DNA from 2 places in the Weizmannia sp. FSL K6-0777 genome. Region 1 is predicted to be linked to the other one. Evidence: riboswitches for the same ligand, from Rfam matches in the RefSeq annotation. Region 1 holds a riboswitch; the other holds the start of a gene.
What was found. Region 1 has a riboswitch for cyclic di-GMP ahead of NST70_RS13415 (hypothetical protein). Riboswitches for the same ligand answer to the same signal wherever they lie in the genome.
Positions count from the first base shown of each region.

Region 2: it holds a riboswitch for cyclic di-GMP, as region 1 does, so the genes downstream of both, NST70_RS01590 (GGDEF domain-containing protein) here and NST70_RS13415 (hypothetical protein) in region 1, are expected to answer to the same signal.

Region 1 is NZ_CP151971.1:2,782,818-2,799,453, reverse strand. It holds gene NST70_RS13435 (MarR family transcriptional regulator) at 1-468, shown strand, start outside; gene NST70_RS13430 (ABC transporter ATP-binding protein) at 468-2,246, shown strand; gene NST70_RS13425 (replication-associated recombination protein A) at 3,362-4,690, opposite strand; gene NST70_RS13420 (transposase family protein) at 5,475-6,785, shown strand; cyclic di-GMP riboswitch class I at 7,089-7,173, shown strand; gene NST70_RS13415 (hypothetical protein) at 7,273-7,632, shown strand; gene NST70_RS13410 (3-oxoacyl-[acyl-carrier-protein] synthase III C-terminal domain-containing protein) at 7,659-8,657, shown strand; gene NST70_RS13405 (methyl-accepting chemotaxis protein) at 8,695-9,954, shown strand; gene mutM (bifunctional DNA-formamidopyrimidine glycosylase/DNA-(apurinic or apyrimidinic site) lyase) at 10,314-11,117, shown strand; gene NST70_RS13395 (S4 domain-containing protein) at 11,161-11,472, opposite strand; gene NST70_RS13390 (tRNA-dihydrouridine synthase) at 11,701-12,696, shown strand; gene proP (glycine betaine/L-proline transporter ProP) at 13,208-14,692, shown strand; gene NST70_RS13380 (zinc ribbon domain-containing protein) at 15,463-15,669, shown strand; gene NST70_RS13375 (kinase) at 15,688-16,191, shown strand; gene NST70_RS13370 (PH domain-containing protein) at 16,286-16,636, shown strand, end outside.
Region 2 is NZ_CP151971.1:313,772-330,407, forward strand. It holds gene NST70_RS01580 (glycerol dehydrogenase) at 178-1,281, opposite strand; gene NST70_RS01585 (long-chain-fatty-acid--CoA ligase) at 1,514-3,106, shown strand; cyclic di-GMP riboswitch class I at 3,590-3,675, shown strand; gene NST70_RS01590 (GGDEF domain-containing protein) at 3,754-4,794, shown strand; gene NST70_RS01595 (hypothetical protein) at 5,086-5,310, opposite strand; gene NST70_RS01600 (EamA family transporter) at 5,435-6,370, opposite strand; gene NST70_RS01605 (NERD domain-containing protein) at 6,586-7,479, shown strand; gene NST70_RS01610 (hypothetical protein) at 7,978-8,205, shown strand; gene NST70_RS01615 (cation diffusion facilitator family transporter) at 8,197-9,138, opposite strand; gene glmS (glutamine--fructose-6-phosphate transaminase (isomerizing)) at 9,434-11,269, opposite strand; gene NST70_RS01625 (hypothetical protein) at 11,747-12,403, opposite strand; gene mvk (mevalonate kinase) at 13,011-13,955, shown strand; gene mvaD (diphosphomevalonate decarboxylase) at 14,441-15,421, shown strand; gene NST70_RS01640 (phosphomevalonate kinase) at 15,766-16,636, shown strand, end outside.

The DNA.
Region 1 (16,636 bases):
GTGACAGCGGGCCGCATTTCTGAAATGCTTGATATTAAGCCGTCAAGTGTGACGCAAATTATCAAGAAACTTGAAGAAGCCGGCACTGCCCGGCGTGAAAAATCCGGGCAAGATTCCCGTGTAACGATTGTAAAAATTACGGATAAAGGACATGAAAGCTTAAAAGAGCGCAGTTCCATTTCAACGACGCTAAAAGATGTCCTTTTCCAAGGATTTGCAGAGGACGAGCTTGAAATGTTGGATCAATATCTTGAACGCATGGTTTCCAATATTTCAAGTGAAGCATTTCAGGATAAGCTCCTCGAAGTCTTCAGCAATGATAAACGCTGGGAACTTTTTGGGAAAATGAGTGCCCGTTTCGGTCGTGCACGGGAACAAATGCTGGAACGCAGCGGGTTTGGCGGCTTCGGCGGCCGCGGATTCATGGGCGGCGGATTTGATGGCTGGAAGAAAGGACGTAAAAGATAATGGAAAGAGGATTCGATGGTTCAGTCCGTAAAGATAAAACCAAATTTTCAATTGGACAATTTATAAAACTCATCAAAACGACGCAACCGAAATATCTTTTGCTGGCAATGGGTGTCTTATTGCTGGTTGTTTCATCCGGTATACAAATTTATGTGCCAAAATTAGCGTCATCCCTTGTCAATCATTTTTCAAAAGGAATTGACTATGGGTTATTAGGGAAAGTCGTAGCACTATTTGTCACTTCAGCCATTGTTTCTGCAGTTGGCGGAACAGTTTTGGGGATTTTTGGAGAAAATGTAATCCAAAACTTGCGGAAAAGCTTGTGGCAAAAGTTAACCACTTTGAAAGTGAGCTATTTTGACACTGTCAAGGCTGGTGAAATTTCAAGCCGTCTGGTAAATGATACAGCGCAAGTCAAACAATTGCTGGCTGTAACATTCCCGCAAACATTAGCGAGCATTATTACAGTTATTGGGACAGTATACATGATGTTCAAGATGGACTGGCACATGACTGCAGCCATGATTGTAGCGGTGCCGGTCGTCGTGATCCTCATGATACCAATCATGGCATTTGGAACGAAAATAGGACATATCCGTCAAGAGGCAATGGCTCAATTTAATGGGATTGCGAGTGAAACATTAAGTGAAATCCGATTGGTAAAAACTTCAAATGCAGAAAAGCAAGCACAAGTTCGTGCCAATAAAGAAATAAATAAATTGTTTAAAGTTGGAAAAAAAGAAGCGGTCTTTGATGCAACGATGCAACCCATCATGATGATGGTATTTATGAGTATGGTGTTTGGGCTTCTTGCTTATGGGATGCACCGGATTGCAATTGGTGAAATGCAAATCGGCATATTAATGAGCTTCTTGATGTATTTGTTTAACTTGATTGGGGCCATGCCGGTCATTGCAACCCTATTTTCAGAAATGGCAAAGGCTGCCGGTTCAACGCGCCGTGTACAAGAATTGCTTGCTGAAAAGCCGGAAGATTTTACGAAAGGCATTGAATTGGATTTGGCTGGTAAAACCTTATCAGTGGAACATGTGGATTTTGCCTACGAAGATGCGCCGGATGAACCCATTCTGAAAGATGTATCCTTTACGGCAAATCCAAATGAAATCATTGCTTTTGCAGGTCCTTCCGGCGGTGGCAAATCGACAATCTTTAGTTTGCTTGAACGTTTCTATGCACCTACAAGCGGATCAATCAAATTTGGAGATGTGAAGATTGAAGAGATCAATTTAACAAATTACCGCAGCCAAATCGGATACGTTTCACAGGATTCTGCGATTATGGCCGGTACAATCCGTGACAATTTGACTTACGGATTAGATGGTACATTTACGGATGAACAACTTTGGAACGTTTTAGATTTAGCCTTTGCACGCAAATTTGTTGAAGAAATGCCTGACAAGCTTGAAACAGAAGTGGGGGAACGCGGCGTGAAAATCTCCGGCGGCCAGCGTCAGCGTATTGCCATTGCCCGGGCCTTCTTGCGCAACCCCAAGATTTTAATGCTGGATGAAGCCACTGCCAGTCTTGATAGTGAGTCAGAGATGAAAGTCCAAGAAGCCTTAACAAACTTGATGAAAGGTCGTACGACTTTAGTCATCGCCCACCGCTTGGCAACCATTGTGGACAGCGATAAGATTTACTTTATTGAAAAAGGTCAAGTCACAGGATCAGGTACACATGATGAATTGGTACGTACGCATGAAACGTATGCGAAATATGTCGCTGAACAATTTAAGGTAGATACACCGGCCATGTAAAGAAGTATTCACGATACAGTGTAAAAAATGCTTTTTTCATTGGGGTGAAATTTTTTGGGGGATGAAGGATTTAAGAAAATATGGTTCAATGGTACTGGATCTTTGGTGGAGTCTGAAGAAAAGTAAGCCAGTCCTTGGAAGAAAATAGCCATCATGATCCTCCTTTTCCCCAAATTCAAATTTCTCGTTTCAAGAGCATTCGGTCAAAATAAGCCTTTTTCTTTTTTTAGAAATTTATATTTATTTAGCATACAAAACTCGCATTTGAATAACGGATGCATTACAATTGTAATAAGAATAAGAAAAGTCTCAGAAATAGAATGAATCATTCAAATTCTGAAGCTGACAATCAATTGGAAAGCCTTCCACCAGTATCTTATCTTGAACAGAGTGAATCACAATAAAAAAGGTAAACTGGGAATTAGGCTGGAAGGGGTAGTATAGGGGGCCAATAGTATGATGGAAAAAATAGTGGATGTTTCTTTGCTTGTCGTGGCTGCTGGGTTATTAGTTGTGTGGGCCCGAAAAAAATACTGGGACAGGCAGAAAAGGTAATGACGGGATGCTCTGTAAAGAAGACAATAGAAGCTGCTACACACTTTCTAAACGTAGTGGTACTCGCGAAAATCCCCCACCTATATTAAGGGGGAGGGTTAATTTGAAATTCGGATAATCAAGCAATCCTATCAATCGTAACGGGAAACGATATGAAGGTCTTCTTACTCATTATGGTTGCTGAACATCATTTAAGTGAAAATGTTGCTTGAATATCCAACAAAACACCACGAAAGGATATGAATTTCCGTTCACTTTGGATAAAATGATAGATATATAAGCAATTTGAATATTTTAAAAAAGTAAGCATCCAAATGAGTGGATGCTTTTCATTTTGCCAATAAAGATTTCGAGTAAATTGTATACCAGTAATCTAATCAGAAGATCCAAATGAAGGGTATCTACCCCTTTCCGGAGTATGTCGAAACGCGATAATTTCCGAAAAGTGACAGGCAACACCGTCAACTTTCGGCTATTTTTGGATGGCAAAAACATTCAACAGCTGAATCATAAAGATTGCCTCACAATGGTTTTTTTACGATCGAACATCTTCGTTCACACTACGATTTACGGTTCCTTTTATGCCATTCTGAGATTTCCTCAAGTCTTTGTTTGAATCTGGCCTCTGAACCTTGATTTGTCGGATGATAATACGCGTGCCCTGCTAACGAATCCGGCATCGTCTGCATCGTTGTTAATTTTTCTTCTGTATCATGCGCGTATTTATATCCTTTTCCGTAATTTAAATCTTTCATCAATTTGGTAGGGGCATTGCGTAAATGGAGGGGAACAGGTTCATTCATTGAGTTCAGTGCATCTTTCTTTGCGCTCATATAAGCTAAATATGCTGAATTAGATTTTGGTGCCAGTGAAAGGTAAATGACAGCTTGGGTTAAGTGTACATTACATTCAGGCATACCAATAAATTGACATGCTTGAAAAACAGATACCGCAATTTCTAAAGCCCGATTGTCGGCTAAACCGATATCTTCACTTGCAAATCTGACCAATCTTCGCGCAATAAACAGCGGATCTTCTCCGGCTTCCAACATCCGTGATAACCAATAGACCGCCGCATTCACGTCGCTATTTCGCATCGACTTATGCAAGGCAGAAATAATATTATAATGCTCCTCACCATTTTTGTCGTACAATAATGATTTTCTGTTGATCATTTGGGAAAGGTCTTCTTTCCTGATGATGATGGTATCCTCCTGCTTATGCCCATTTAAAACAGCCATTTCCAGCGTGTTCAACGCAGTACGGGCGTCCCCATCGGAAAATTCTGCAATGGCCAATAAAGTTTGATCTTCAATTTCAATCTTTTGAAGGCCATACCCATGGGGATTTACAATGGCCTGTTTTAATAATTCCACGATTTCACTACTCGTTAATTTATGTAGGACAAAAACCTTAGTCCTCGATAACAAGGCCGAATTGACTTCAAATGACGGATTTTCAGTGGTTGCGCCGATAAGGATAATGCTACCATTCTCCACATACGGTAAAAAGGCATCTTGCTGTGCCTTATTGAATCGGTGGATCTCATCGAGAAACAAAATTGTCTTTTCGCCTAATTGCCGGCGTTCTTCAGCTTCTTTCATAACGTTTCGAATATCTTTAATCCCACTGGTAACAGCACTAAAATTAATAAATTCCGATTGCGTTTGATTTGCAATAATTTTCGCCAATGTTGTCTTGCCTACGCCGGGGGGACCCCAGAAGATCATGGAAGAAAGACGGTCATGTTCAATCATTTCTCTAAGCACTTTTCCTTTACCTATCAGGTGCTTTTGTCCAACGAATTCGTCTAAATTTTTAGGACGTACTCGCGTGGCCAAGGGACGGTTTTGGTCATTGTCGTTCTCAAATAAAGAAGTTTGCCTCAAGGTTACTCCCTCCTTGTAAAAACTTTTCCCATTACGCTTCTTTTTGTCTGCTTATGATCCCGACCAAAATATCTAACTCAATGGTTATTTTAGAATAACCCTGATTCGCAAATGTATCGATTTGTTCCCTGTTCGAGTTCAAGGTCAAAAGCGCCAATTTGATTCATGCTGTTTTGATTAATGTCTTGCTTGGTATAGTGTTGGCAGATAATATCACCAAATGAAAAAGGCGATACCGTTTCATTATTGTTATAGACCTGAATGATGAAAGTAAAACAGAAGCTTAAAATGAAAAGGTGGGCCCCGAACAGCAAAAAAGCCAACCAGAAAGGAGGGCACCTTTAAGGTGAATGATATCACCTCTATCTCAAAAATCAAATATGCGTTGAAACTACAAATTTTAGCAGGCTGCCTCTTTCTGCAGTTTTGGGAAAGGATGAGACCTTCCGGGACTTTGGCTGCTTGGAAAACGACCATGTCATATGAATCTCATTTGAAGTTATCCACAATTTTAAAACTATGAAAGCCGGTTCATTCATTTTTTCAAAAAAATGCGGCAATTATGCTTAATGCAGTCCGAAAAATCAGCTCTGAGGAGTAAAAATTTTTCGTGATAATTTAAATATACCTCCCAAAAAAGCGGCCAAATATGTAATAATTTAAATAATTAGAGCTTGCTGGACGAATATTTTGGTATGGCTTAGTGACAAGTCGAATACAAGCTAAAATTTGATTCGTTCAGCAAGCCCTAATTAAACTTGGCTGTTTTGAGGGGGTTTTTATTTTGGTTACTAGAAAAGAAAAAAGAAATCGTGAAAAAGAAGCAAATTATTTTTTCGAGTTCCTTAAAATTCAGAAGCATTTTTTCAAAGACCTGATGAATAACCTAAAAAAGGTAGCAGACCACCGACATCAAAGCTATATCACTTATGGTCCAGAGGTCCTTTTATTTACGATGATGTTGAAAAATATGACCGGCCTAAAATCCATGAGAAACATGAGTGAGAGTTTTAATAAAGAAGAATGTATTAAAAATGTAGGGAAGGTGTTAGGCTTAGATTCTCTTGAAGAACTTCCACATTATGATACAATTAACGACTTTTTATCTGGCTTAGATGTAAATGAATTAGAAAAAATTAGAACGTATATGATTAAAGAATTATTGAAAAAAAGGTCTCTCGAGTCTTATCGAATTGAAGGAAAGTACTGGGGTGTCATCATTGATGGAACTGGATTACACACCTTTCATGAGAAACATTGTAAACACTGCCTGAGACGGGCATATACAAATAAAGAAACAGGAGAAACGAACGTACTTTATATGCACCATGTACTTGAAGCCAAGCTTGTCGTGGGGGATATGGTCTTCAGTATTGCCTCCGAATTTATCGAAAATGAATCAGAAAATGTTTCTAAGCAAGATTGTGAATTAAAAGCCTTCGACAGGCTGGCAAAGAAAATAAAAAAAATATTTAAAAGACTACCGATTTGTATCTTGGGAGATAGTCTCTATGCATGTGAAACGGTATTTAATCTGTGCAGGGCGCACAAATGGAAATATATATGCAGATTTAAGGAAGGGAGAATTAAAAGTATCTCGACGGAGTTTAAGGCAATAAAAGAGCTGGAACAAAGTAAGGATCAGAATTCATTAGTTTGGGTGAATGATATTGCCTACAAAGACAGAACGGTCAATCTGATGGAGGCCACAATGAAAACAGAGGATGGGAAATCGAAAGAGTATGTATTTATAACGGATATTAAAATCACGAAAAAGAACGTGGAACGACTCATCGCTGCAGGAAGAAGCCGCTGGAAGATTGAAAATCAAGGATTTAACGAACAAAAAAATAATCGTTACAATATAGAACATGCCAATAGCCAAAACTACACAGCCATGAAAAATCATTATTTATTAGTTCAAATAACAGATATTATTAGACAGCTGTTTGAAAAAGGTTCGTCAATCTTAAAAGCACTCAAAAAAACGGCAAAAGAAAAATCCTCAAATCTGTTGGAATCGTTTCGGACACGCATTTTAACAGACGAGGATTTCACCCATTTAAGTAAGCCAATACAAGTAAGGTTTACTTAATGGTTATATTATAGCAAAGGATGTGATGTAAAAAAAGGTTTTTTTGAAGTTATCCACAATTTTAAAAAAGAAATTTGCAAATTCGGCTCTTTTTGACTTTGAAAGCAGAAAAAATAGATGGAAAAATTTTCTAAATGTGGATAAGTCATTTTATCATAAAACATCTAAAAATTGATGAATTTACTCTTCAGAGCTGTCCGAAAAATGATTCTATTGACATACATAATAATATATTTATATAATGATAAAGGCTATGGAAATACTTGGCAGGATTTCCATGCTTTCCGGCAAAATTCCAATAAAAATTGAAAAAGGCAAATTCATCGAAAGGTGGAGACGCAAAGCTAAAGGGACTAAAGTCAGATGACCATGTCAGCCAGTTACCGATTTTACATCAAAAGGACTAATCGGTAGGGGATTAGTCCTTTTTTCGTTGTGCGGATATCAAATGTGAAGAACTTCATTTAACAAGCAGGAGGAAGCAAGGATGGCACAGTTTCAAACAGATAACAAGCATAAAGCTTTTATCATTACATTAGGCGGATTTGCCGCAACAGAAAAGGCATCTACGTTTGTAGACGATTTAAAAAAAGAAGTTTCAAAAATTAATGTGAAAAATTATTCGTTAATTGTGGATTCATCCGATTTAAGGACATTTAAGCCCGAAATTTTGCCGGTGCTTGAAAAGAGCTATGCGTTGTATATGAGTTTAGGATTTAAAAAAATCCTGATGATTACACCGAAAAGGGTGACGCCGCGTTTACAGCTGAAGAGAATCGCGAAAAAAGTGAATTTTACGGGTGAATTTATCAATAGTTTACAAGCGGGATTGGAACTTTCACGTTAAAAACAGCTTGAAGGAGTTAAGTAAAAATGGATTCGAGTGTGACAATAAGAGAAGTCTCTGTCTATCATCCTGAAAAGGTGCGCCATAACGATTATTACCTGGCCCATTTTCGCCAGCAAGGAAAAGATATTACAAGACTTTTGCAAGCGCTTGGCAGAGAAAACAGATACATAGCAGATTATAAAACTGAAACCACTTTAACAATGGCGGTGGAAGCATCAAAGAAAGTGCTGGAAAAAAGCGGGTTGGCCGGCCGGGATCTCGATATGATTGTATTTGTATCAGGGACACCTGAATACTTTTGGCCACCGAATGCGGTTGCCATTCATCAATCTTTGGGCGGAAAAGAAGAAGCTGTTGTTTATGATATGAATGCGGCATGTGTCGGAATGGTGGTAGCAGTGGATCAAGTAAGCCGCAATATGCTCGCAAATCCGCATATCAAGCGTGCGCTTGTCGTGGGCTCCGAGCAAATGCACCGCTTTGCAAACGAGGGGGATGCGGTTACATATGCCAGTTTCGGAGACGGGGCCGCTGCAGTATTGCTGGAAAAAAGCCATCATGTTAAAACAGGGTTTATCGACTCAGCCTATCAAGTGAACACAGAATCAATTGATAAAATTACTTTTCCGGCTTGTGGCGTATCCCAACTGGTTGAGGGAAAAGCCGAACAAAAGAATAGAAAAATAAAATGGGAGAATGTAAACAATGACAATGCTTTTCTGTCTACTGCCGCGCTTGTTGAAAAATTGCTCAGCCGGAATCATTTAACCGCGAAGGATATTCAGGCTTTTTGCTTTTCCCAATTGTCACGGAAAAATATATACAAAATCCAGGAAATCTTCAAAGAAGACATAAGCAAGTTCCCAATTGTGGGCACGGAATATGGCTATACAGGAGCCGCTAGCCCGTTTATGGCTTTTGAACGAGCTGTAAGCACCGGCCGGATAACGAGGGGCAGCTATGCCATATTTTGGTCGGTTGGTGCGGGAACTTCTGCTTGTGCCATGTTGTATAAACATTAAATGTATTGAATCTGTTTCAAATGAAGGGAGCCGTACCATGGGAATTAAAAAATTGTCCAAAGCCATTACAATGGGCCAAATCAAAACCGTTATCCTGCCTTATATTCTCATTGGCATTTTGTTGGTTGGCAGCATGTTCATCATCCCCCAATACTTAACCATTTGGTTTGTGTCTGTTGCCGCAATCCTTTATCTTGGTGTAGGTTTATGGTCATCTTTCCGGTTAACCGGGAAGTTATTAAAAATGAAGCAATACGCTTCCAGCCTGGAGTCGGGAAACCTGGCTGAATCGCTGGAAATTTTAGGTGCAGATGAATTTGGCACGATCTCTAACTTCTTAAATAATGCAACAAGCAATATGCGAAATCTGGTTGGAGATTTAAAAAAAGGAATAGAGCGTGTAGATTCCAATTCAGATGAATTATCGGCAACCATGACGGAACTGTTTTATGTGATGGAAGATGTGAAAGAAACGATAAATGAGATGGAACATGGCGCAATGGAACTAAGTGCAAGTACGCAGCAAATTGGCGCATCTGCTGAACAAATTGAAAGTTCAACGAAGAAATTAGCAGAAAAAGCAAATGAAGGAAAAAACATCGCGCAGGAAATTAAGAAACGCGGGACAAAAGTAAGAGAGGAAGCAACTGAGTCTGCAGGCTCTTCCAATCAAATCTATACGGAAAAAGCGGAAAATATTTTGAAATCCATTCAACAAGCGAAAATCGTCGAGGAAATCAAAATGTTGGCTGATACGATTGGAGACATTGCGAATCAGACCAATCTCCTTGCCTTAAATGCATCGATCGAAGCGGCAAGGGCAGGGGAAGCAGGAAAAGGTTTCTCAGTAGTCGCTCAAGAAATCAGAAAGCTGGCTGAACAATCCACCCAATCGGTTGAAAATATCCGGGTGGTCACTAGCCAGGTCCAGCAAGCCTTTTCAAACCTTATTCATCATTCAAAAGAAATACTGGACTATGTGGACACAAAAGTGAACCCCGACTATGAAAAGATGGTCCGTATAGGGGAACAGTATGAACACGATGCGGAATTTTTAGACCGTATGTCGCTTGAAATCGCCCAGGCTTCGAATGACATGGCAAACGCAATTGAGGAAGTCAACAAGGCGATACAACATGTATCTTCTACAAGCCAGCAATCCGCTGCAGGTACGGAGGAAATGTCATTTAATATTTCCGAAGTGTCACTGGCAATGAAAGAAACGGCAGAAATGGTAGACCACCAGCATCAATTAGCCCATAAAATAAATGAGTCTCTCCAGAAGTTTAGTTTATAAATAGCAAGTTTCAGCTTATGAAAGAAGTCATGCTGCAGCACGAGGATAAACAGGAAAATTCCGGTTTGTCCCCATGCTGTTTATCGTTAAACACTGCCCTTGTTTTTGCTATATAAAATGAACTTAAGTTTTTGCACTGAGACAAGGTCATCCATTTGCATGATGATTCCTTTTTGCAGCCGGCAACAAAGTAGCAATGTTTAGTTCATTTTATGTATGCTACAAATTTTAATTCCGAAATCCCCGGTTCATTGCATCCCCGCACATTACCAAAGGGCAGGACAGCCAAACCTGATTCATGAATCCCCGCCATTCGGGAAAAACTGTTTAATACAGTTCGCATGAATGGGGGAAACGTGATGCCTGAATTGCCGGAAATGGAGACCTATAAAACATGGCTGGCGTCATTGATTGGCGGCCGGACCATTACAAATGCCATGATTCAGCGGGAAAAATCGATAAATATACCTGCCGGCAAGTTTATAAAGGCAGTGGCCAATCAGAAGATCAAATCGATTTCAAGACGCGCAAAGTATTTAATTTTTCAGCTCGAAAATGGTTCGTGCCTGCTTCTGCATCTGATGCTCGGCGGATGGATGTTTTTTGGCAAAGAGGAAGACAAACCGGACCGGACAATACAAGTCCAACTTTCTTTTGGAGACCGGCACTTGTTTTTCATTGGTTTTCGTTTAGGATACCTGCATCTATTAACACCGGAAGCGGTTCAGACGGCGTTTGAAAAAATCGGCCCCGAACCGCTTGATCCCCATTTTACATTAGCTGCTTTTCAACAACGGATGCAACAAAGAAGAGGCATTCTTAAAACAGTACTAACCAATCAAGAAGTGCTGGCCGGGATTGGAAACCGGTATTCCGATGAAATGCTATGGCACGCGCAGTTGCGGCCGGATCAAAAAGCAGGTCATCTTGACAATCAGCAACTCGCCCGTTTGTATGAGTCGATCCGGTTTATCCTTCATAAAGGGATTGAGCAGGGAGGTTATATGGAACATCCGCTGCACGTGGGAGATGGCAAAACGGGACGCTATCAAATGTACGTTCACGGCAGAGAAAATGAGCCATGCCCGCGATGCAGCTCCCCTATTAGGAAAGAAGAAATTTCTTCACATAAGACTTATTTTTGTCCACGTTGTCAGTATTGAAAACGGATCTGCCCCTGCCGCACTTCATTTTCCCAGCTGCCTGTCAGACTTCCCCGGCCTGCAATTTTATAAATTTCCGCTTTCCTACTTGTATGATGAGTCCGTCTGTTACATGAACAGCATCGTGGATATCCTTTACTTTTTCTCCATTTATCCGGATGCCGCCGTTTTGAGTCATTTTTCTGGCTTCACTTTTTGATGGCTGCAGCTTCAATTGTACGAGTAGATCAATGATGTTTATTGTTTTATCTCCGTCCCATAGCATGACCGGGATATGGGCAGGCAATGCTCCTTGTTGAAAAACATTTTTGAAGTTTTCTTCTGCCTGGATTGCCACAGCTTCTCCGTGGTACATGCGGACAATCGTCCTGGCCAGCAGCATTTTGGCATCGCGGGGATGCAGTAGGCCCACTTCAACGTCGTGTGCGATTTTTATTTTTTTTGCCAGTGCTAAATCTGTGACAAGGTTAAGAAATAGTATAGTTTGATCAAAAGTACCGAACCATGTTATAAGTGTAAAAGAGGCTGAAATATTTTTTGCTTATTTATTTTGTGTTGGCTTGGTATCCAGATAGGGGAGGTTATGATTTTTATCATGAAAGAAAATTTTTGGCGTGATTTACCACGGCCATTTTTTATACTGGCACCAATGGAAGATGTGACAGATGTTGTCTTTCGCCATGTTGTAAGTAAAGCGGGCAGGCCGGATGTGTTTTTTACAGAGTTTACAAACACGGAAAGTTATTGCCACCCCGAGGGGAACCAAAGTGTGCGCGGCCGCTTGGCGTTTACGGCGGATGAGCAGCCGATTGTGGCCCATATATGGGGGGACAAGCCCGAATATTTCCGGCAAATGAGTATGGGTATGGCAAAACTCGGGTTCAGCGGTGTTGATATCAATATGGGCTGCCCTGTGCCGAATGTGGCAACAAAAGGGAAGGGAAGCGGTCTGATCCGCCGTCCGGATGTTGCTGCTGAACTTATCCAAGCCGCAAAAGCAGGCGGATTACCTGTGAGTGTAAAGACGAGGCTTGGTTATACGTATGTGGAGGAATGGTGGGACTGGCTTACGCACATATTGAAACAGGACATCGTGAACCTTTCCATCCATTTGCGGACAAGAAAGGAAATGAGCAAAGTGGACGCCCATTGGGAACTCATTCCGGAGATCAAAAAACTGCGTGATGAGGTGGCACCGGATACCCTTTTGACCATTAATGGGGATGTCCCTGACCGTCAAACCGGCCTGAAGCTTGCACGCCAGTACGGTGTTGATGGGGTGATGATCGGGCGCGGCATTTTTAAAAATCCGTTTGCTTTTGAAAAAGAGCCGAAAGAGCACAGCAGCAAGGAATTGCTTGATCTTTTAAGACTGCATCTGGATCTCTTTGACAAATATTCAACAGAACTGGAGCAGCGCCCGTTTCCACCGCTTCGCCGCTTTTTTAAGATCTATGTCAAAGGCTTCCGGGGAGCGAGCGAGTTGCGAAACCAACTGATGGGCACAGATTCAACAGATGAAGTGCGCACCTTGCTTGATCACTTTGAAACAAAACAGATGGAGGGGGAAACGGTATAGCATTCCCCCTGCATACCCCCGATACAAAAGCAGCCCGTTTTTTATATTCTTTTCATCGCAATAGATGCGCGGCTGTGCCAAACTGCCAAAAGGCTGTTGCAAAAAGACAGGAAAACCCCGGAGACCACTACACCAGCTCATTCCATCCGCCGCGGCACTCACATCGGCATATGATGGTTCCCGTTTCATACGGCTTCCGCAAAAAAAGGATCCCATCCATCCCGGGTTTGCTGCCGTTTTGGCGGCGCACAGACCCGAAAATCCCGTGAAAGTTCCAGGTTTTGCCGTAAAAATTCCGTCCAATCCGCCCGGCTTTTTACGGCAGGGGAAATCGGCATTTTCAAGTATGGGGCGCAAGCAGTAAGGTGCCCCCATTCTCCGCTGTTTTTGCGGTCATAATGCCTGGCATTGCCATATTAAGGAGGCGTGCAGGTATTTTGAATAGCAAGAGAGAGGCCAGTTCAAAATAACCGTAAGAACTGATTTTTAAAAAAGAATTCAGGTGAAAAGGTTGGCGGAAAATACAAAAAAATGGTATGGATCCAGAAAAAGACCCGGCAGAAGATTGAAAAAAGATGATATTACCATTGTGGATACAGATGTGACAAAAAAAGCAGTGGTCGCAACGGCTCTTGGAAATGCGATGGAGTGGTTTGATTTCGGGATATATTCCTATTTGGCCGTCATCATCGGAAAGGTGTTTTTTTCAGGGGTAACCGGTTCATTGCAACTGGTCTATTCGTTTGCTACTTTTGCTGTAGCGTTTCTCGTCCGTCCGATTGGCGGGATGTTTTTTGGCATGCTGGGCGATAAGTTCGGGCGGAAACGGATATTGGCCGTTACTTTAGTGTTAATGTCACTGGCGACTTTAAGCATGGGTTTGATCCCGGGTTATGCAAAGATTGGAAATCTGGCCCCGTTTCTGCTGCTTGTCGCCAGACTGGTTCAGGGCTTTTCCACTGGCGGTGAATATTCAGGTGCCATGACATACATCGCAGAATCTTCCCCGGATAAAAAAAGAGGCTTTTTATCGAGCGGACTCGAAGTGGGCACGTTGTCGGGATATATTTTGGGATCCGGCGTTGTCACGATCCTCAGTTTTTGGCTCGGCGAAGATAAAATGCTGGACTGGGGATGGCGCCTTCCTTTCTTTATCGCTGCGCCGATGGGCTTGATTGGCCTTTACTTGAGGAATCATTTGGAGGAGACCCCGGTTTTTGAAGCGATGAAGGAAGGGAAGCACAAAGAAAATGAGAAAGGGCTATTCAGGAAAGTTTTCCTTTTCCATTGGCCGCAATTGCTGAAAGGGATCGTTCTCGTTTTATTTTTTAATGTTGTCGATTATATGTTGTTGTCGTATATGCCGTCTTACTTAAGTGTCGTTCTCGGTTACGGGCAGTCAAAGGGCCTTTTATTCATTCTCATTGTGATGTTTATCATGATTCCGATTGTGCTCATCATGGGCTATTACAGCGACCGGATCGGAAGCAAACGCATCATTATGGGAGGCCTGGTCGGGCTGATTTTTCTGTCCATCCCGGCATTTAAGCTGATTGGAAGTGGAACGAATTTAACGGTCTTTTTCGGCTTGATGATCTTGGCCGTCTTACTGGCGACATTCGAGTCAACGATGCCATCGATGCTGCCTTCTTTATTCTTCACGGAAGTAAGATATGTTGCGCTGGCGATCGCTTTTAATATTTCGGTTTCTTTATTTGGGGGAACAACGCCTTTGGTAATGGCGTGGCTCATAAAAACAACGAATAACCAGATGGTTCCCGCTTATTATATTATGGCAGCCTGTCTCATTGGTGTCTTGACGATGTTTTTCGTAAAAGATACGACCGGGAAAGCACTGCGGGGATCGGCACCGGCAGTAGAAGAAAAACACGAAATTGCAAAAATTCTCGAAGACCCCCATGAAGCATTATGGTGGAAAGAGGAAAAAGGAAATATTGAGGAAAAAGCGTCTGAATTGGAAAATCCCAAAAATTAACCATATCCATAAGGCCGCTTTTTTGGCTGCCCGTACCACGGAACCGGCTTGAATGGCCTTCCTCCTCTTTTAAGTTGTTTCTGGCCGTAAAATGCCACGTCTTGGTTCATGCATCCGCATGCTTGCAAGTGGGTGCATCCCCCTTTTCTGTTAAAAAATATCTGAGTATTTTTATTTTTGGGGAGAATGGAAAATAAGCGGTAGACAAACCAATTTCCGTGCGGTAAAATAATAGAAACAAGTGTTCTAAATGGCCGGTGTGAAGTTTATGATTACTCATCTTGCATCATGTAAAGACAGAAGAGTTCACAGCACCATGATTTCAGCATTGAAAAAAATAGGGCGGATGGGAGTTAGCCGCACACAGGGTTACATAGCGGCTTCCAGCAGGTGTTGGATTTGAAAAAAGCGTCATTTTGTAATGGAAAATAAAAAGGATTCCTATTATGCAGGATCCTTATTTTATCAATCAAATTAAATTTTTTTACTGCTAAATAGCTGAGTGATTTTGACGATTCCAAATACGACGGTTGCAAAAAACAATACAGATACGATGATTGCAAGTATCATGCCAGCCCCTCCTTATAACGGATTCCGTCCATGATAAAGCCAAATATTTTTTCAATTTTATTATAACATATTTTCCAATTTCCCCTTGATGTAAAAGGGGATCAGAAATCCCCGCTGCCCCTTATGCAGTTGAAATGCCTGAAACTTTTTTTGCTGACGCCCGTATAAAAAAGTAACAATGATGAGGAGGGGAAAGCGCCATGTCTGAAAAAGGGTGCGTGAAGTGCGGGTCTAAGCAGGCGGGGAAAAAAGAAGTGGCAATGACGGGAACAGGTCTGTCAAAATTATTTGATGTCCAGAACAACACGTTCATTGTCGTGTATTGCAAAAACTGCGGTTATTCGGAGTTCTATCATAAACAAACTTCCACCGCCTCTAATATTCTGGACTTATTCTTCGGGGGCTAAATCCGGGGAGGTGTTATATTGGAAACGAAGCTGATTATCATACGGGGAAACTCCGGGAGCGGAAAAACAACGATCGCTAAAAGGCTTCAAAGCCATTTGGGGCCGGGAACGCTTCTTGTTTCACAAGATACTGTCCGGCGTGAAATGTTAAAGGTGCCGGACAAAGAAGGAAACCTCTCCGTTGAGCTCATTCGCCAAATTGCGGAATATGGAAAAGGGAAATGCAGATTTGTGATTGTCGAAGGAATTTTAAACAAAAACCGTTACGGGGAAATGTTGTCCCGTTTATTGAAATTCTACCATTCAAAGGCGTATATTTATTATTTTCGATTAACGTTTTGGGAAACAGTCAAACGCCATAATATGCGTTTGAAAAAAACGGAATTCGGAGAAGAAGCTTTACGCGCCTGGTGGAATCCGAGAGACGAACTTGGGGTGAAAGGAGAAACCATGTTAACAAATGATATGTCACAGGATGAAATCATAAAACTGATGGCGGATCAACTGGAAATTGATCTTTGATTTTGTATATCGGCATATGGTGCATGGGAAAAGCGAAAAAGCCATATCTCTTGCCAGGAATTGAAATGAAGAAAACGTGTTTAAAGGTGATGGAATGTATTCAGATATCAATGAACCTCGACAAACATTATCCAAAGATGCAATAAAGGTTTGGATCATACGTGAAACGCTGGAGGCCGGGGCAGGGGTTGTGGTTCTCGCCGTGCTGCTTTATCTCGGCCACCACTTTTCCTGGCCGGCATGGATCGGCTGGATTTTATACGGTTTACTCGTGTTGGATATCGGCAGTATGATCTGGTCATGGATAAGTTCGTATTTTCGCTATAAAAATTGGCGTTACGATGTGAACGAAGAATTTTTACAAATGAAATTGGGTGTGCTGAACGAGAAACATTCTTTGGTTCCGATGACCAAAATCCAATCGGTGGCAACCGAACAAGGCCCC
Region 2 (16,636 bases), 1.1 Mb from region 1:
AATCGCATTTTCAAAGATGAATTTTTCTAGAGATTACTAACAAATTGGGCACAAACGCAGAATTGGATTTGTTCAGCAAGTCCTAACTTAAGTTCATATGATATAGACAAAAACGGCGGGATACACGATCGTGTTTTCCCGTCGTTTTTGTGATGGATTCACATATGCTGCTTTGATTTAATCATGGTACTTTTCGGCAATGGCATTGGCGGCAACAATGGCATTGTACACATCTTCAGGCGTAACCGGGAATGGTTCGTTGCCCATTGTGTCATCCTCGGCACAGGCATCTTCCGCCACTTTCCGCCATTCGGCTTCTACAAATTCTTCAACGCCGAGGTCCTTCAGTGTCAGCGGCAGGCCGACTGCTTTGATAAAGCGGATGACAGTTTCAAGCTCTTCTTTCGGTGCATTTTCAAGGACGAGCTGTGCGAGCAGGCCAAATGTCACTTTTTCGCCGTGCTGTGCACGATGGAGGGCAGGGACAGCTGTCATGCCGTTATGGATGGCGTGTGCTGCGGCAAGACCGCCGGATTCCGCACCGACACCGCTCAAATAGATGGTCGCTTCAATGGTATCCTGCACCGCCCGGGTTGGCACTTTGTTTTTCACGGCTTCCACTGCTTTTACGCCGTTTTCGAGAATCGTTTCGTAGCAAGTGCGGGCAATGGCCAGGCCGGTGAGGGATGGCTTCATTAAAACAAGGTTGTCGCCGTTTGCCGCGTAGCAGGCGCGCGCTTCAAAATAAGTGGCAAGCGCGTCCCCGATCCCGGCGGCGAAAAAGCGGACCGGTGCTGCAGCTAAAATTTCCGTGTCTGCGAGCACGACATCCGGATTGCTCGGCAGGAACAAGTAACGGTCAAAAGCGCCGTCTTCTTTGTAAAGAACGGCAAGGGCCGTGCACGGTGCGTCAGTGGAGGCAATCGTCGGAAAAATGACAACCGGAAGTTTTTCATAATAAGCGGTTGCTTTTGCGGTATCAAGCGTTTTTCCGCCGCCGATGCCGACAATGACATTGGCGCCTGCTTCACGTGCAAGCCGGCGGTTACGGTCTACTTCTTCCTGGGTGGTTTGATAATTGAACTGTTCGAAAGTTGCTTTCCCGCCGCCTTCCCGGACAGATTTTCCGGCTTCTTCTTTTGCGCGGCCGAGGATGAATTCGTCACAAATCACATAGGCATTGTCGCCCAAATCTTTTATGTACGCATATAAATTGGCAAGCAGGCCGTTCCCTACGATAAACTTTTTCGGCGATGTAACGGATTTTACAGGAATTTTCATAACATGTACTGCCTCCTAAAATTTTTTTCTTTCTACACTCTCATTATATTAAAAATGTAAGCGGAAACCAAGGTAAAAGATGTGAAAATAAGATCATCCGATGTTATAAAAAAACAAATAAATATGATGATTGAAAACGCGTTCAAAAAATTTTATAATATTGTTATACAACAGTGCTGGTTTTTAAACAGCAAGGGGAAACAGGGAGAAAATGAAAATGGGAGGGGAGTCCATGAACGTGCCATTGGTGTTGACGGAATTTCTGGATCGCGCGGTGCTTTTGTACGGCGGGAAAACAGCGGTGTATTGCGGGGACCGGGCGTTTACATACCGGGAGCTGAACGGAAGGGTGAACCGGCTGTCGTACGGGTTAAAAAATCTTGGCATTGAAAAAGGGGATCGGGTGGCCTATCTCGCGCCGAATACAGTGGAAATGCTGGAAGGCTTTTACGGGATTTTCCAGCTGGGGGCGGTGATGGTGCCGCTGAATATCCGGCTGACCCCGGAAGACTACCGGTTTATTTTAAATCACAGCGGATCGAAAGTATTGTTTGTGGACCAGGAGATGTACCATTTGATCGAGCCGGTAAAGGATGAGCTTGAAACGGTGGAGCAAATTATTATCCACTATAAAGAGGATGACTGTGCTGAAATTGATTATGACCGCTGGCTGGACAGATTTCCGCCGGATCCGTTCCCGCGTGCCGGCCTCGATGAAAACGATGTGTGCAGCCTGCTTTATACGAGCGGGACGACCGGAAATCCTAAGGGCGTGATGCTTACCCACCGTAATAATTATTTGCATGCATTAAGCGCGATGCACCATTTGCGCGTTACGGACCGCGATGTCTATTTGCATGTGCTCCCGATGTTCCATGTAAACGGATGGGGCTCGCCGTTTTACTATACAGCAAACGGGGCGACCCATGTCTGCCTCCGCAAACCGTCGGCGGAAGCCATTTTCACGGAAATCATCAGGCATAATGTGACGGTGGTGCATATGGCGCCAACTGTGCTGAACAGCCTGTTGCAGTACAACGCGGAACACCATCCCGCTATTGAACAGGACGTGCGTGTTGTCATCGCCGGAGCTGCACCGCCGCCCGCATTTGTGGAACGCGTGGAAAAAGAACTCGGCTGGGAATTCATCCAGGTGTACGGCATGACGGAGTCAACACCGCTCACCCTTGTATCTGTCATTCGTTCGCAGCTTGGCGGGCTGGACCGTGATACACAATTGCGGTTGCGGGCGAAAGCCGGGTTTCCGATGATCGGAAGCGATGTCCGGGTTTTACGGGAAAATGACGAAGAAGTGGCCCATGACGGGAAAGAAATCGGCGAGGTCACGGTAAGAGGCCATGGTGTTATGCTCGGATACTGGAAAAACCCGGAAGAAACGATGAAAACGATCCGGAACGGGCGGCTCTATACAGGGGATATGGCGACCGTTGATGAATACGGCTATATCGATATCGTCGACCGTAAAAAAGACATTATTATCAGTGGCGGAGAGAATATATCCTCTATAGAAGTGGAAGGAGTGCTGTATGAGCATCCGGCTGTCCTTGAAGCAGCGGTGATTGCTGTTCCACATGAAAAATGGGGGGAGACCCCGCATGCGTTTGTCGTCCGGAAAGCAGATGCGGCCGCAACAGAAGAAGACATCATCCGTTTTTCAAGGGAAAGGCTTGCCCATTTCAAAGCCGTGACGGGTGTGACATTTGTGGATGAGTTGCCGAAAACGGCATCTGGCAAAATCCAGAAAGTCCGCCTGCGCAATGAATACTGGGAAAAGCTCGGGAAAACAGAGCGGTTTGTAAATTAGGGCTTGCTGAACGAATCCGATTCTGCGTTTGTCCCAATTGATCAGCAAGCTCAGAAGAATCTATCTACGACAATGCGTGATTCTGTCTTCTCTAATACGTTGAATCAGCTTTCGAGTGCAAGCTTTTCCCTCGATTTTTTATAAAACGCTTGCATTTAAATTTTGAATAAAGTTGTCAGCCTCCTTTCCAATTTAGAAATTTTGCTTACTCAGCAAGCCCTAATGAACATGTCTGAAACAGATCCGGCAAAACGCAAGGCCGCCGAAAAGCACAGGACAACGCGTTACATTTCGGCGTAAAACAGAGGAAAACATTTCACATCCATGCCCCTTGCTTCAGCGATGAGGCGGGGGGCGTTGGAGGAATCGCCATAAACGATTTCAGCAGCTGCAGACGGCAAATTTTAACCGAATTGCCCTTTCTTATCCTTTGACTGATGGTTTCTTTTGGACAGAAATACAGTATAATAGGATAAAAGACCTATATCAAAGGGGCAAATCCATTGAAAAATGGAGACGCAAAACTACAGGGGCTACCGGTTTTCTAACCATGCCAGCCAGTTGCTAATGCGCAGTGAAAAGCCGAAGTTTGGCCTTTGTTTTCGTTTGCAAGTTCCCCGGAGATTGATCAGAAAGGCGGGGCGGAAATGGGCAGGAAAATCGAGACATTGGAAGATTTTAAAAGAATCCTTTATCTTTGGATCAGCCCGCTTTTGATCGCTGCCCTTGCGATTTACAATTTGGTCCCTCACACAGGCACCCGTACAGCTTTATTTTATCTCGCCACGACGCGGATCCTGATTGCCTGGAACGCTCTGTTTCTCATCTGCATGGTTTTCAAGCGTTATTTCCGCTTGTTTGACTATGTGAATCTCGTGATCCTCACGGTTTATTATCTTGCCATCGTGATGGACTGTGTTTTTCAATACATGGTTCCGGGAAAAGAGGGAGCCATCGGAATTTCGATCATTTGGAGCCCGCTTCTATTTCTCTATATTTTTATCACGTTGAAAAAGCGGAACGGGATCATTTATTCGCTCGCTTTGTTCGTGACTACGCTTCTGATCGGAATGCCGCGGTTCCGCCATTTTTCCTTTGACTATAAAATATCCATGCTGATCTTTTACCTTGCCAATCTCGTCTATATCGCCATCTTTTGCATTTCTCATTATCTCTTAAAAGTATTTAGAGAATTGGAAGAGGAAAAGAAAAAGGCTTATTCGGACATTTTGACCGGGATTGCCAACCGACGCCAGGTGCAGGCATGGCTGGATGCTGCGGTTAAACACGCGGACAAAACCGGCACATCATTTTCCGTGATTTTTTTCGATATCGACTATTTTAAACAGGTGAATGACCAGTTCGGGCACCAGACAGGAGATGAGGTGCTGAAGGAATTTGTCCGTCTTTCCTCCCGGGTGATTTCAGCGAATGATTACATCGGACGCTGGGGCGGTGAAGAATTCATCATCATTACAAAGGATGAATTGCCCCAGGCAGAGGAACTGGCGGAATATTTGAAAGCAAGCATTAGCCGCCATTCATTTGGGCATGCGGGAAAGCTGTCCGCAAGTTTCGGTGTGACTGCATATACACCGGGGGATACAGCAGAAACCATTGTAAGGCGGGTGGACGAAGGGCTGTACAAGTCGAAGGGTCAGGGCAGAAACCGGATTACGGTGCTGTAAGGCAGGGAAAAGGCGGATTTTCTTCATTGCATGTGGCGAACATTTTAGCTGGCGGGTTTGCAATCAAAAAACCGTATGACAGCGGTAGTCCATTTAATTAACAGACTTGCTGCTCATAAACTGGGGTATGCGATTTGGCATGGAGAGTGCCTATAACCGCGGACGAACCTCAAAATTTGCAAAATCACTACGCGAGGCAGGGCATACGTTTGCGGCGGCACACTTCCGCTTGCGGAGCCTAAGCGGGGACTGCCATTTAGAAGTTCGCCGGTTTGCCCTGCCAGATGCTTTTTATACGGCGTATATATAATTTTCCATAAATGCATAAACCTGCTCGGCATCCGGTGGCTGTATGTTCAGCCGTTTTTCACAGGCTTCCAAATACGGCTTGAGCGTGCTGTCGCTTTTTGCCTCCTCGAGCGTAAGGCTGCCCTGTACGAGGCGGATTGCCGCTTCTTTTACCGTGTTATCATCCGTTTGAAACAAAAGATATGCCAAGCAACTGTACCGATCCATTGTTCTGCCTCCCGGAACCTTTTTATTCCCTTTTCGATAAAAGCGGCAAAAATTCCTGCAAATTTGCAAAAAAAGAAACAAAAAAGCAAGACCGGTGCGACAGGCCTTGCCTTATGATGCTATTTTAATCCGATATATTTTTTGGCGTTTCCATCCGGGGTGCGAGGCGCATCCTTTCTGGGAGCAACGAAATGGCAATTGCAGCCAGAATCAGGGCGCCGCCGAGAAAGAAGCGGCCGTTCAGGCTTTCATGGAGCAAAAGCCAGCCGAGAAAAGAGCCAGTGACAGGCTGCAAAAACATAAACAGTGACCCGCTGCCGGCCTCTACCATTTCAAGCCCTTTGTTCCACAAGAAGAAAGCGCCGGCTGTAGAGATGACGCCGAGATACAAAATACCTGCCATCCCCCAAAAACCGCCCGATGATACAGGCCAGGCCATCATGGCTTCGCGGGCGGCAAAAGGCGTTGTAAACAGCAGCCCGAACAAAATGGCATATGTTGTAATGGTTAACGAATCCATTTTCCAGGAAGCCACTTTTACATAAACGGACAGAAGTGCCCATGTAATCATCGCTCCAGCCAGAATCAGGCTGCCCCAAAAATAGGTTTGCACGTGAATGTCCCAGCCGATCACGATGACAACGCCCGCGGATGCGGTAATCAGCGCCAGTATTTTGCGCGCGGTCAATTTTTCTTTTAAAATGAAGCGCGCGAATATCACGATAAAAACCGGAGAAGCGGATGTAATGATCGCGCCGGTATGGGCGTCCGCTTTTTGCGTCCCGATAAACTGCATGGCAACGGATGCAAAATAGCCGATAAACCCGATCCAGGCGAGCAGCAGCCAGTCTTTTTTTGTAAGGCTTACCTTTTCCTTTTTCTTTCTGCCGGCATGCAATATCGCGTACAGTGCGGCAAAACCGATCATATACCGCAGCCATAAAAGCGTAAGCGGCGGTACGAAGTTTAAGACATATTTACTGACCACATACATCCCGCCCCAGATGCCGGATGCAAGTGCGAGGCAAAGTGCACCTGCCCATTTGTTTTTCACAGTCATCAACCTCCGTCTTTATTTTTTATCTAACAGCCAGACGGGGGTTTTGAAGCGGCTGTTCGTCCCCCGCATCAGGAACGAACAGGCTGGTCATTTTCAAACAGATCAAGATACAGACGCACAAACAGCACCTCCCACTATAATATTCTTAATTTTAACATATTTCCTCCCACGCAGCGAATAAAATAAATAAAATCATGAAAAAGGGGAAGTTGGACGTGATTGTAAAACAGCGGGAATATCCCGCACAAATCCGGGCGGGAGAGGCGTTGCTGGGGAGGCTGCCCAAAAGGCATCCGCTGTATGGGCAGATTGCGGAGGATGTAAAAAAGTGGAGGGCGAAATATAAAAGGGAGAAGCGGGCAGACCGTTTTTTGGAGATTCTTCCGTCCGACCAATTCCATGTTTACCATGCACTGCCCATTGCAAATACATGCCTGGACGGGTTAATTCTTACACGGAATCTTGTTTTGATTATAGGCTACACCCATTTATCCGGCGTGATTTTTCCGGATCCGGCTTTTTCCCAGCTTATCCAGCAAAAAGGCGGGAAGGAAAAAGGCTGGCCGGAACCGTTTGCGCGCCTGCAAAAACAAAGAGAAATCTTATGTACATGGGCCCGTATGCGGCATTTGCCCGAATTGACGCTGGAGTATTTGCTTGTCCTTTGCCATGAGGAGGCCGAGCTGAAAATGCCTGTTGTCAATTCAGCAGACGAATTGAAGATCTGCCCGGCAAGCCAGGCTGTTTATAAAGCTATAAAGATGCAGGACACATACAGCCAGCCGGTCCTGGACAGCAAGCATTTTAAAAAATGGCACAAGCATTTGCTGGAATGCCACGAAAAATCGGGGATCTTTCCGTGGCCGGTTGACCAAAGCGAATGGTATACGGGGGTCGGGTGCCCAGTGTGCCGCCGTTTCGAAATGGATTTTAATAATGGCATGTGGCACTGCCAGGTTTGCGGCCATACCAGTAAAGATGCGCACCGTAAAGCGATAGAAGAGTTCTATTTGCTTTTTGGCCAGGATGCGCCGGATGAGGCACTTTGTTCATTTTTGCGCGTGGATGCGCAAACAGCGGCAAAAATCGTGCGCGAGGCAGCGCATTAGTACACCAGTGCGATTTTAGCTGGAGGGCGCAATCGGAAAAAGTCTCCAACCAGAACGATGTGTGCACAGCCCTTGCTTTGATCCGCCAATCGCCACCGGGGAAGCAAACTGGACCTGGCGTACAAGTAAAAAGGCCCAAATCTATACCTTCCCTCACTGCCCATTTGGCGACTGTATAGAAATTGGCGGGTAACATAAGCTATTGAAAAAACGTTAACGCTGATTGCGAGGCTCAAACATGATTGGGTATGTTGTTTCCCTCATTGGATTTAATCTGGCTGTTTTTTGTGTAAAAAAGCGGCTTTCTCCCGGGCAGATCGTACAGATTTGGACGTTCACCATCGCTTCCCACTTGGTTTTTGATGTATATATCGATTACAAGTACCATGGCTACTGGTATTTTACAAAGGGAGTGGACTGGGAGAATCTCCCGGGTTTGGTTTGTTTACTTCCGCCTGTCAATATTTTATATCTCAACTGGTTCCCGTTTGGAAAAGCATGGATAAAAAGGTTTTTTATATTGCCGTTTGGGAAGTGCTGATGCTGGGGTGTGAGATGATCACCCTGTTGCCGGCACCATGGGGTTATTTTCATTACGGATGGTGGAATTTCACCATTTCGGCACTCGTAAATCCGTTCCTTTTGCTCAGTGTGGTCGGATTTTACAAATGGATTGTCTGGCTGGAAAACAAAAAAACTGTAACTGCTGAGCAGCAGCTACAGTGAAACGGTCCGGTCTTTCTGCCGGAGATAATCGGTATGATCATGGATGGTGGGGTCCTCTGTCTGGATGGTCGTATGGCGGATGCCGTATTTTTGTTCGAGCATCTGATTTACAGCCAAAATGACGCGCATCGGTTCGGATGAATGCCTGACAAATACATGGGCGGTCAGAGAACAATGGTCGGAAGAAATGTTCCAAAGATGCATGTCATGGACGTCTTCAACGCCCTCAATTTGATACATATCTGTGCGGATCTGTTCTAAATCAAACCCTTCCGGCACCGTGTCCATCAAAATCAAATAGGAAGCGCGGATGATTTTGGCACCGCCGTAAAAAATGATGCCGCCGATCACGATGCTGATGAGCGGATCAAAGAAATTCATTCCCGTAAAATAAATGAGCAGGGCGGAAACAATCACGCCGGCTGAATTCAATAAGTCACCAATAAAATGCCATAACGCGCTTTTGACATTTAAGTTTTCTTCTTCTTTTGTGCTCCGGTGCAGCACAATGGTGAGGATGATGTTCACAACAAGCCCGGTCACTGCAATGATAAACATCCACTTAAAATCAATGGGTTGCGGATGGACGAGGCGATTGATCCCTTCAATGAAAATACCGATTGAAATGCACGTGAGTGTAAGCCCGTTCAGGAACGATGCGATGATTTCAAACCGCAAATAGCCGAATGTATATTTGCAGTTTGGCGGGCGTGTCGCCATGAACAAAGCAAGTATACTGAAGAGGAGCGCAATGACATCAGAAGCCATATGTGCCGAGTCGGAAAGCAAAGCAAGCGAATGCGAAATCAGGCCACCGGCAATTTCAACAAACATGAAAAACAAGGTTAGGACGAGCGTTGCCCATAATGCTTTTTTTGATGCGGACTGGACTTTGACATGGGGAAGGTGGTGATAATCATATTCCGGCATCATCGCACACCTCTTCCTAAATAAACTTATTTTCACCTGTATTGTAGCACGAAGAAACGAAAAAGAATAGCGTTTATTCTCAATTAATATAAATTTTTTTGAATAATTGAGAATGGGAATCAATATGGATTAGGGGTTATTGCTGTAAACAAAAAGAAATAGAATCATTTATAATGCTTATTATATGATAAAAAATCAAATAGGAGCCTGCCCTAAAAGAGAAAAACCGCCAGAATCCTTTTCCCCGGCGGTTTTTGTGTGAAAGGCACGGCCTGAAAAAGTTTAACACGATTTCCCTTTACTCAACGGTTAAGCTCTTCGCTAGGTTGCGTGGGCGGTCAACGTCATAGCCGCGCACGATGCCGGCATAATAAGCAAGCAGCTGCAGCGGGATGGCGGCCAGGACCGGCATGAGAAAGGGGTGTGCTTCCGGAATGTAGAGCACTTCGTCCACGACGGCGCTCACTTCGTCATCTCCCGTGGTCGTAATCCCGACGACATATGCATCACGTGCCTTTACTTCTTTAATATTGTTTATGGCCTTGTCGCGCAAATGTTCCTGGGTGGCAAGGGCAATGACCGGAACACCCGGCGTGATCAAAGCCATTGTGCCGTGTTTCATTTCTCCTGCCGCGTAGGCATCCGCATGGAGATAGGCGACTTCCTGGAGTTTGAGCGCCCCTTCAAGCGCCAGGACATAATCGAGCCCGCGGCCAATCAGGAATAGATGCTCCTGGTCGTTTGTGACCTGTGCAAACTGGTCGATGGCATCCTGCGTCATCACCAGGCATTTTTCCACGTCATCAGCGAGTGAATGAAGGGCATCGAGCAAGGCAGGGATTTGGCCTTCGCCGGAACCGTGCAGTTTTTTTGCCAGAACAATCGAAAGCAGGACGAGCGCCGTAATCTGGGTTGTATAGGCTTTTGTTGCAGCAACCGCCAGTTCCGGGCCTGCATGCGTATAAATCACGCAATCCGATTTCCGCGCCAGCGTGCTCTTCCGGTAATTGCTGATCGCGATCACCGCCGCTCCTGACTTTTTCGCTTCTTTCAAGGCGGAAATTGTATCAGCCGTTTCTCCTGATTGGCTGATGGCAATGACGAGCGTTTTTTCGTCCAACCGCCCGTGCTCACATCTGAATTCAGATGCAATCGCGGCTTCAACCGGTATATCAAGCATGGTTTCGAGAATCTTTTTGCCGATCATGCCGGCGTGATGGGAGGTGCCGCTTGCGACAATGATGATCCTTTCCGGATCTGTAAGCTTGCGCTTTGCGAAAAAATCGTCCACTTCCGGAATGACGACACCGCTTTCTGTCAGCCGGTCTTTTAACGTGCGCTTGATTGCTTCCGGCTGCTCCATGATTTCTTTTAACATGTAGTGACCGTAATCCTGCAGGTTGAGTTCGTCTTGGTTCCAGCGCACGGATGTCTTTTCCGGCACAATTTTCTCCCCGGAAAGTGTCTTAATTTCCACATTGGTCTGGGTCAAAATGGCCATTTCGCCGTTTTTAATCGGATAAATTTCTTTTGTATACGAAAGCAGCGCCGGGATATCTGAGGAGAGATACGCTTCCCCGCTGCCAAAGCCGATAATGAGCGGATTATCATAAGAAATGGCGATAATCTGGTTCGGGTGATCTTTTGCCATGATTGCAAGCGCAAACGCACCTTTTAATTGCGGAATGACGATCCGCACGGTTTCTTCAAAATTGCCGGTATCATAATGCGCGAGAAGATACGGAATGACTTCTGTGTCGGTGTCCGTTTGTAAACGATGCCCCTGCGCGATAAGGAATTTTTTTAATTGCTGGTAGTTTTCAATAATTCCATTATGAACAACGTAGAAACGTGCTTCTTCATCGCATAACGGATGGGAATTTTCAACGGTCGGCATTCCGTGTGATGCCCACCTTGTGTGGCCGATCCCAAGGCATCCGGCGGGAATCGGTTCGAGCTGGAGGGAAGCTTCCAGATCTTCGACGCGCCCTTTTTCTTTGCGGACGCCGATGGTTTTCATATCGGAGACGGCAATGCCTGCTGAATCATAGCCCCGGTAATCCAGTTTTTTCAGGCAATCGAGCAGAACCGGCTGTGCCGAATGTCTGCCAATGTACCCAACGATTCCACTCATCTTCTTCACCTCAACGTATCGCTTTCCTTCTATCACGTGTATTCCTATCTTCATGCTAACATGAACCGAGCGGGGAATAAAGCGATTGTGCTGCAGGCAGCAATGCCAGAATTTCCAAAGTATACCAGGAGGGATATTCGAGCACACGGACAAAAAGCGCAACCCGATCGGATTGCGCCTTTTGCCTCATCCAAATCTGATATTCAGATGACGTCCAGTACGGACTTATCCAAACCTGGCCTCAGATAAGTCCGGGGCTTCAAATAGTAGGCGGACACGAACCTTCACCGAAAGTATATCGGTTCCGGACGGTTGTCCCACTTGCCCGCTGGACAAATGCAGTGCCAAATACGGAAGATGAAGTTGCTGTCAAGTCTTTCATCAAAAACTTTACCAGTCCCTTCTTTTAAGATGTATTGGCCTTGCACTGTTCCTATTCCCGGCAGGCACGAAATAAAACAAACCAAAATATGGAAATCATGCTCTTTTCCGCTGCTCCGTCGCAGCCGGGATGATCGAAACATTCCCATACTTTGTGACCGACAGCTCCCCGCATCTGCCATAGTTTCCGAGTTTCGCATGCGGATCGGCATGAAGGCGGAGTTTTTTCAGCAAAGTGCCGGCTTTGACCTCAAGAAAAAGATCCACCGTCTGCTGTAATGCAAGCCAGTCCGCTAAAAGCGCAATATCAACGGCAGCAACAAAGCGCATCCTTCTTTGCGGCAACAGCCGGATCACAGCCGGAATCCGCCGCTCCTCCTTTGTGGTGCGGTTTTGCAAAATCACCGTGATGCCCGCTTCCTGCTTTGAGCGCGGCGGCAAATAGCCGATCTGGCCGAACCCTTTTAAAGAAAGGGCGCGGTTGCATAAGTCGCCGGCAAGCAGTTCCGCTTTTTCCGGTTGTAACCCAGGCGGCACGCGGACAGCGTCAGGAAGCAGATGGTCGAAATCATGCTTTCCTTTAAAGGCGCGGAAATCAAAGCAGCCGTCCGGCATTACCGGCAAATACCCGCGCGAAACGCTTGCTGTTGCCGCAAATTCAAATGGCATTCCGTTGCGCAGGAAGAAATAGCGCGCCCGCACCAGCTCCGGTTCCGGCACATAGTAAACGGGAAGTATGACGCTGACTTTCACAAAACATCCTCCTTATCATTTCCAGTATATGCAAATCGTTGCGCTTTTATTGCAAATAAGATCAATTTTCGATAGAATGGACGGGGAATCACGATACGGTGAAAGTAATCCTGTGATCGCTCTGTTTGTGGATAGCCTCACAACCAGGAGCGGTTATTTTTTGGCACGGATTTAAAAATGGGATTCTCTCGTTTCATCACCTGTAGAAACGGGAATGGGCACAACTACCTTTCCACATCCGGCTCGCAAAAGACGGATGCTGCCCATAAGAGGTGAAGGCACGAACCCAATTTTATCAGTACCGGTATAAGCTAAATTTCCAACGGCCGGTTTTCTTTGGAACTTTCGTGAATCCGGCCCATATTTTTATGTATATGCTCAAGGCCCAAACCATTGTCATCCCGCGGCCTGTTGCGATAAAATAGGCATTGTCGAAAAGTGGCGATGCTCGATGGAATACGATTTGCCAGCGATCCATTCACCGCTGGATAACATAGATTTTTTTCTGTATGGCACCGTTTAAGGAGCCGGCACAATGAAGGACTTTTTTGAAAAAATTTTCCCGAAAACCGCGCATCGGTCTGGCAAGGGAAAGCGAGGGGTAAACATGATGAAAATTCCCGGCAATACAGCAACCGGGACGGCACACGGAAAATTAATTTTAGCGGGGGAACATGCTGTTGTTTACGGACAACCGGCGATCGCGCTTCCATTCGATCATGTGAAAATTGAAACGGCAGTTATCCAAAAACAAGGCCCGCTCTCCATTGACTGCCGGTTTTACAAAGGGGCACTGGATAAAGCGCCGGAAAGGCTTCACGGAATCAGAGCATGTGTCAAAGAAATCCTCCGTACGTTAAAAAAGCCGGCCGAAAATTTGGCGATTAAACTGGAGTCGACCATTCCGATCGGGCGCGGGCTTGGCTCGAGTGCCGCTGTTGCCGTTGCCATTGTCCGCGGGCTGTATGCTTTTTTTGAAAAACAATTAACGAAAATGGAACTCGAACGGTTTGTCCAAATTGCTGAGAATTTTGCCCACGGGAATCCGAGTGGCATCGATATGATGGCGGTCATCAGCAATGATCCGATCTGGTTTGAAAAAGGGAAGGCGGCCCGGCCGCTTCCGTTTTCGCTTCCGTTTTATCTGGTGGTCGCCGATTCCGGGCGCGTGCATAATACGGCAATGGCGGTCGGGAGCATCCGTGAAAAAAGCGGTTCTGACCCGAAAACGGTGGAGTCCGCCATCAACCGTTTAGGCGAAATCGTGCACGAAGCGGGAAGGGCATTGATTGAAAAAGACGGACTGCATCTCGGCCGATTATTTAATGAAGCACATGCACAACTTTCCGTTTTGGGTGTCAGCGACGAAGGGCTTAACGCATTATGCGCTGCAGCACGCTCAGCCGGCGCACTCGGTGCCAAACTGACCGGTGCGGGCCGGGGTGGTTGCATTATTTCGCTCGCCGAAAGCAGGAAAAAGGCTTTAGCAGTTGCGCAAGCCCTGCAAAATGCAGGCGCCGCCCAAGTATGGCAATTTTCGCTGGAAGGATGACCGTTATTCCGCAATCATGCAGCACAGCCCCGAAAACAGGAGATGCTTCATGTAAAAGAGGCTCCCTGTTTTTGCTTGTAGCGGGCAGCTCTTTTGGTCCGTGGCTTCAAAGCCGGGCGAATCATGAGAAGGCATTTTCCGTTGAGGCGGCTGGCAAAGGAGCCCCGCGGCTGCTGGGCTGGGGAATCGCAGGCAGTTGCCCTTTGCAATAAAATGGTTTGCGGCATTTTCCTTCGAGGCAGTTGGCCAGACAAAGCCGGATGGATCATGAGAAGATATTTCCTTTGAAGCGACTGGAAAAGGGGCCCCGAAGCTGCTGAGCTGGGGAATCACGGTCAGTTGATTCTTGCAATAAAATGGTTTGCGGCATTTTCCTTTGGAGATAGTTGGTCAGGGCAGCCTTTTTGTCCGGCAGCGAGAATAGCATTGACAGGGAAGTACCTTTTCAAAGCAAGAAGGCATTTTTACTGGAAGGACGATGAAAGATGGAGGCAACAGCGAGGGCCCATACGAATATTGCCCTGATCAAATACTGGGGGAAACGGGACGAAAAGCTTTTTCTCCCGATGAACAGCAGCCTGTCCATTACGCTGGACAGGTTTTATACGACAACAAAGGTGGCTTTTGATTCCGCTTTAAAGGCGGACGTGTTTTTTCTGAACGGAAAACCGGCCATTGATGCAGAAACGGCGAAAATTTCTCGTTTTATGGATAAGATCAGGGCATTTGCGGGAGAAAAAAGATATGCCTATATAGAATCGCAAAATGAAGTGCCGATCGCTGCTGGGCTTGCCTCTTCCGCATCCGGTATGGCGGCGCTTGCAGCTGCGGCTGTTAAAGCGCTCGGCCTTGAGGTGGACGGGCGTACACTGTCAATCTTGGCGCGCCAAGGTTCCGGGTCCGCCTGCCGCAGCATCTACGGCGGTTTCGTCGAGTGGCAAAAAGGTGAAAAAGCGGATGGCTCCGATTCACACGCGGTTCCGCTTCTCAGCGAAGACGATTGGGATCTCAGTATTTTATCCTGCCTGGTGGAATCAAAGCAGAAAAAAGTTTCGAGCAGGGAAGGGATGAAACGGACTGTCAGCACGTCGCCGTTTTATAAAGCCTGGCTCGAAACTGTGGAAACAGATTTGGCCGCCGCAAAATCCGCGATTGCAGCGCGCGATTTTACGATGCTTGGGCGCGTGCTTGAAGCAAATGCGTTAAAAATGCATGCGACAACGATCAGCGCCAACCCGCCTTTTTTATACTGGCAAAGTGCAACGCTCGATGTCATGCAGGAAGTGGCGCTTTTGCGCGAACGCGGGATTGAAGCTTATTTTACAATTGACGCCGGCCCGAATGTGAAAGTGCTGTGCGAACGAAAAGATGAAGAGACGGTATATCATGCGCTTTCTGCCATCCCGTCCGTCCGCGAAGTGCTGGTTTGCCATCCAGGTCCGGGCATTCAATACGGCCCGTTTTAATGCTTTTCGAAACGCTGGAACCCCGGCAGGAAGGCGCCAAAACATCCAGATGATGCCCTTTTTAAAAAATGCCGTTTTTCCTTCTGCAGCCGTGGCTGAAAAAACCATTTCGGCGGCACTGGCTGTTTCGCGCTATTTAACGGCACCATACCCGTAACGGGTTCTGGGCTGCTTCCTTTTCGTACGAGCATGGAAGTGCCATGGAACTTGTTTTGACGCGGGAAATGCAACCCCCGTCCGCTAGTTGGCCAGGGAGACGTGGTCGAAAAAAGCGGCGTGCAGCAGGCATTGGATGTGATGCTGGCAGATTTGACGGGTCACCGACCTAAAAAGGATTGAAAGAGATGAACGGGATGCAATTTCAAGTAAAGGCGCCGGGTAAACTAATGATTGCCGGCGAATATGCGGTCATTGAACCCGGTTGCCCTGCTATGGTTGCCGCGGTAGACCGATACATCACAATAGAGGTAAAAGAAAGCACGGAAAACCTTTTTTCTTTGCCGCAGATTGGCATTCCGCATGCAGCGTGGCGTGTGGAGAACGGGGAAGTCCGCTTTGACCGCGATGACCCGAAACTCCGGTTTATCCAAAATGCGCTCGCCGTTTTTAACCAGCTGCTTATGGAAAAATCGATTCCGCTCCGCCCGCTTCACATTACGGTAACGAGTGAACTGGATGATCCCGCAACAGGGCAAAAATACGGGCTCGGTTCCAGTGCTGCGATTCTTTCTGCCGTTCTTACCGCCCTTTTGCACGCCCACCAAGGGTTGCCGGAAACGAAGGAAGTCATTTTTAAACTGGCCGCCGTGGCCCATCTGAAAACACAGGGCAACGGGTCCGGCGCGGATCTTGCCGCTTCCGTGTACGGCGGCATGTTAAAATATGCCGCATTCAGGCCGGATTGGATTTTTTCCCGGTTGGAAGCGGGCTGCACAGTTTCGGAATTACTGGCAGAAAAATGGCCGTATTTGTCCGTTTCCAAATTGGTACTGCCGCCGGGCCTCATTTTTTGTGCGGGTTGGACCGGAAAAGCGGTGGCAACCGGGCCAATGGTGGAGCGCATCGGCAAATTGCGGGAGGCGGCAACGGAAACATACACGGCATTTTTACGAGAAAGTACCACCGCCGTGGATAAACTGGTGGAAAGTTTCATGCAGCAAGATATGGCTGGCATATTTGAGCACATCCGGCAAAACCGGCGTGCTTTGCAGAAAC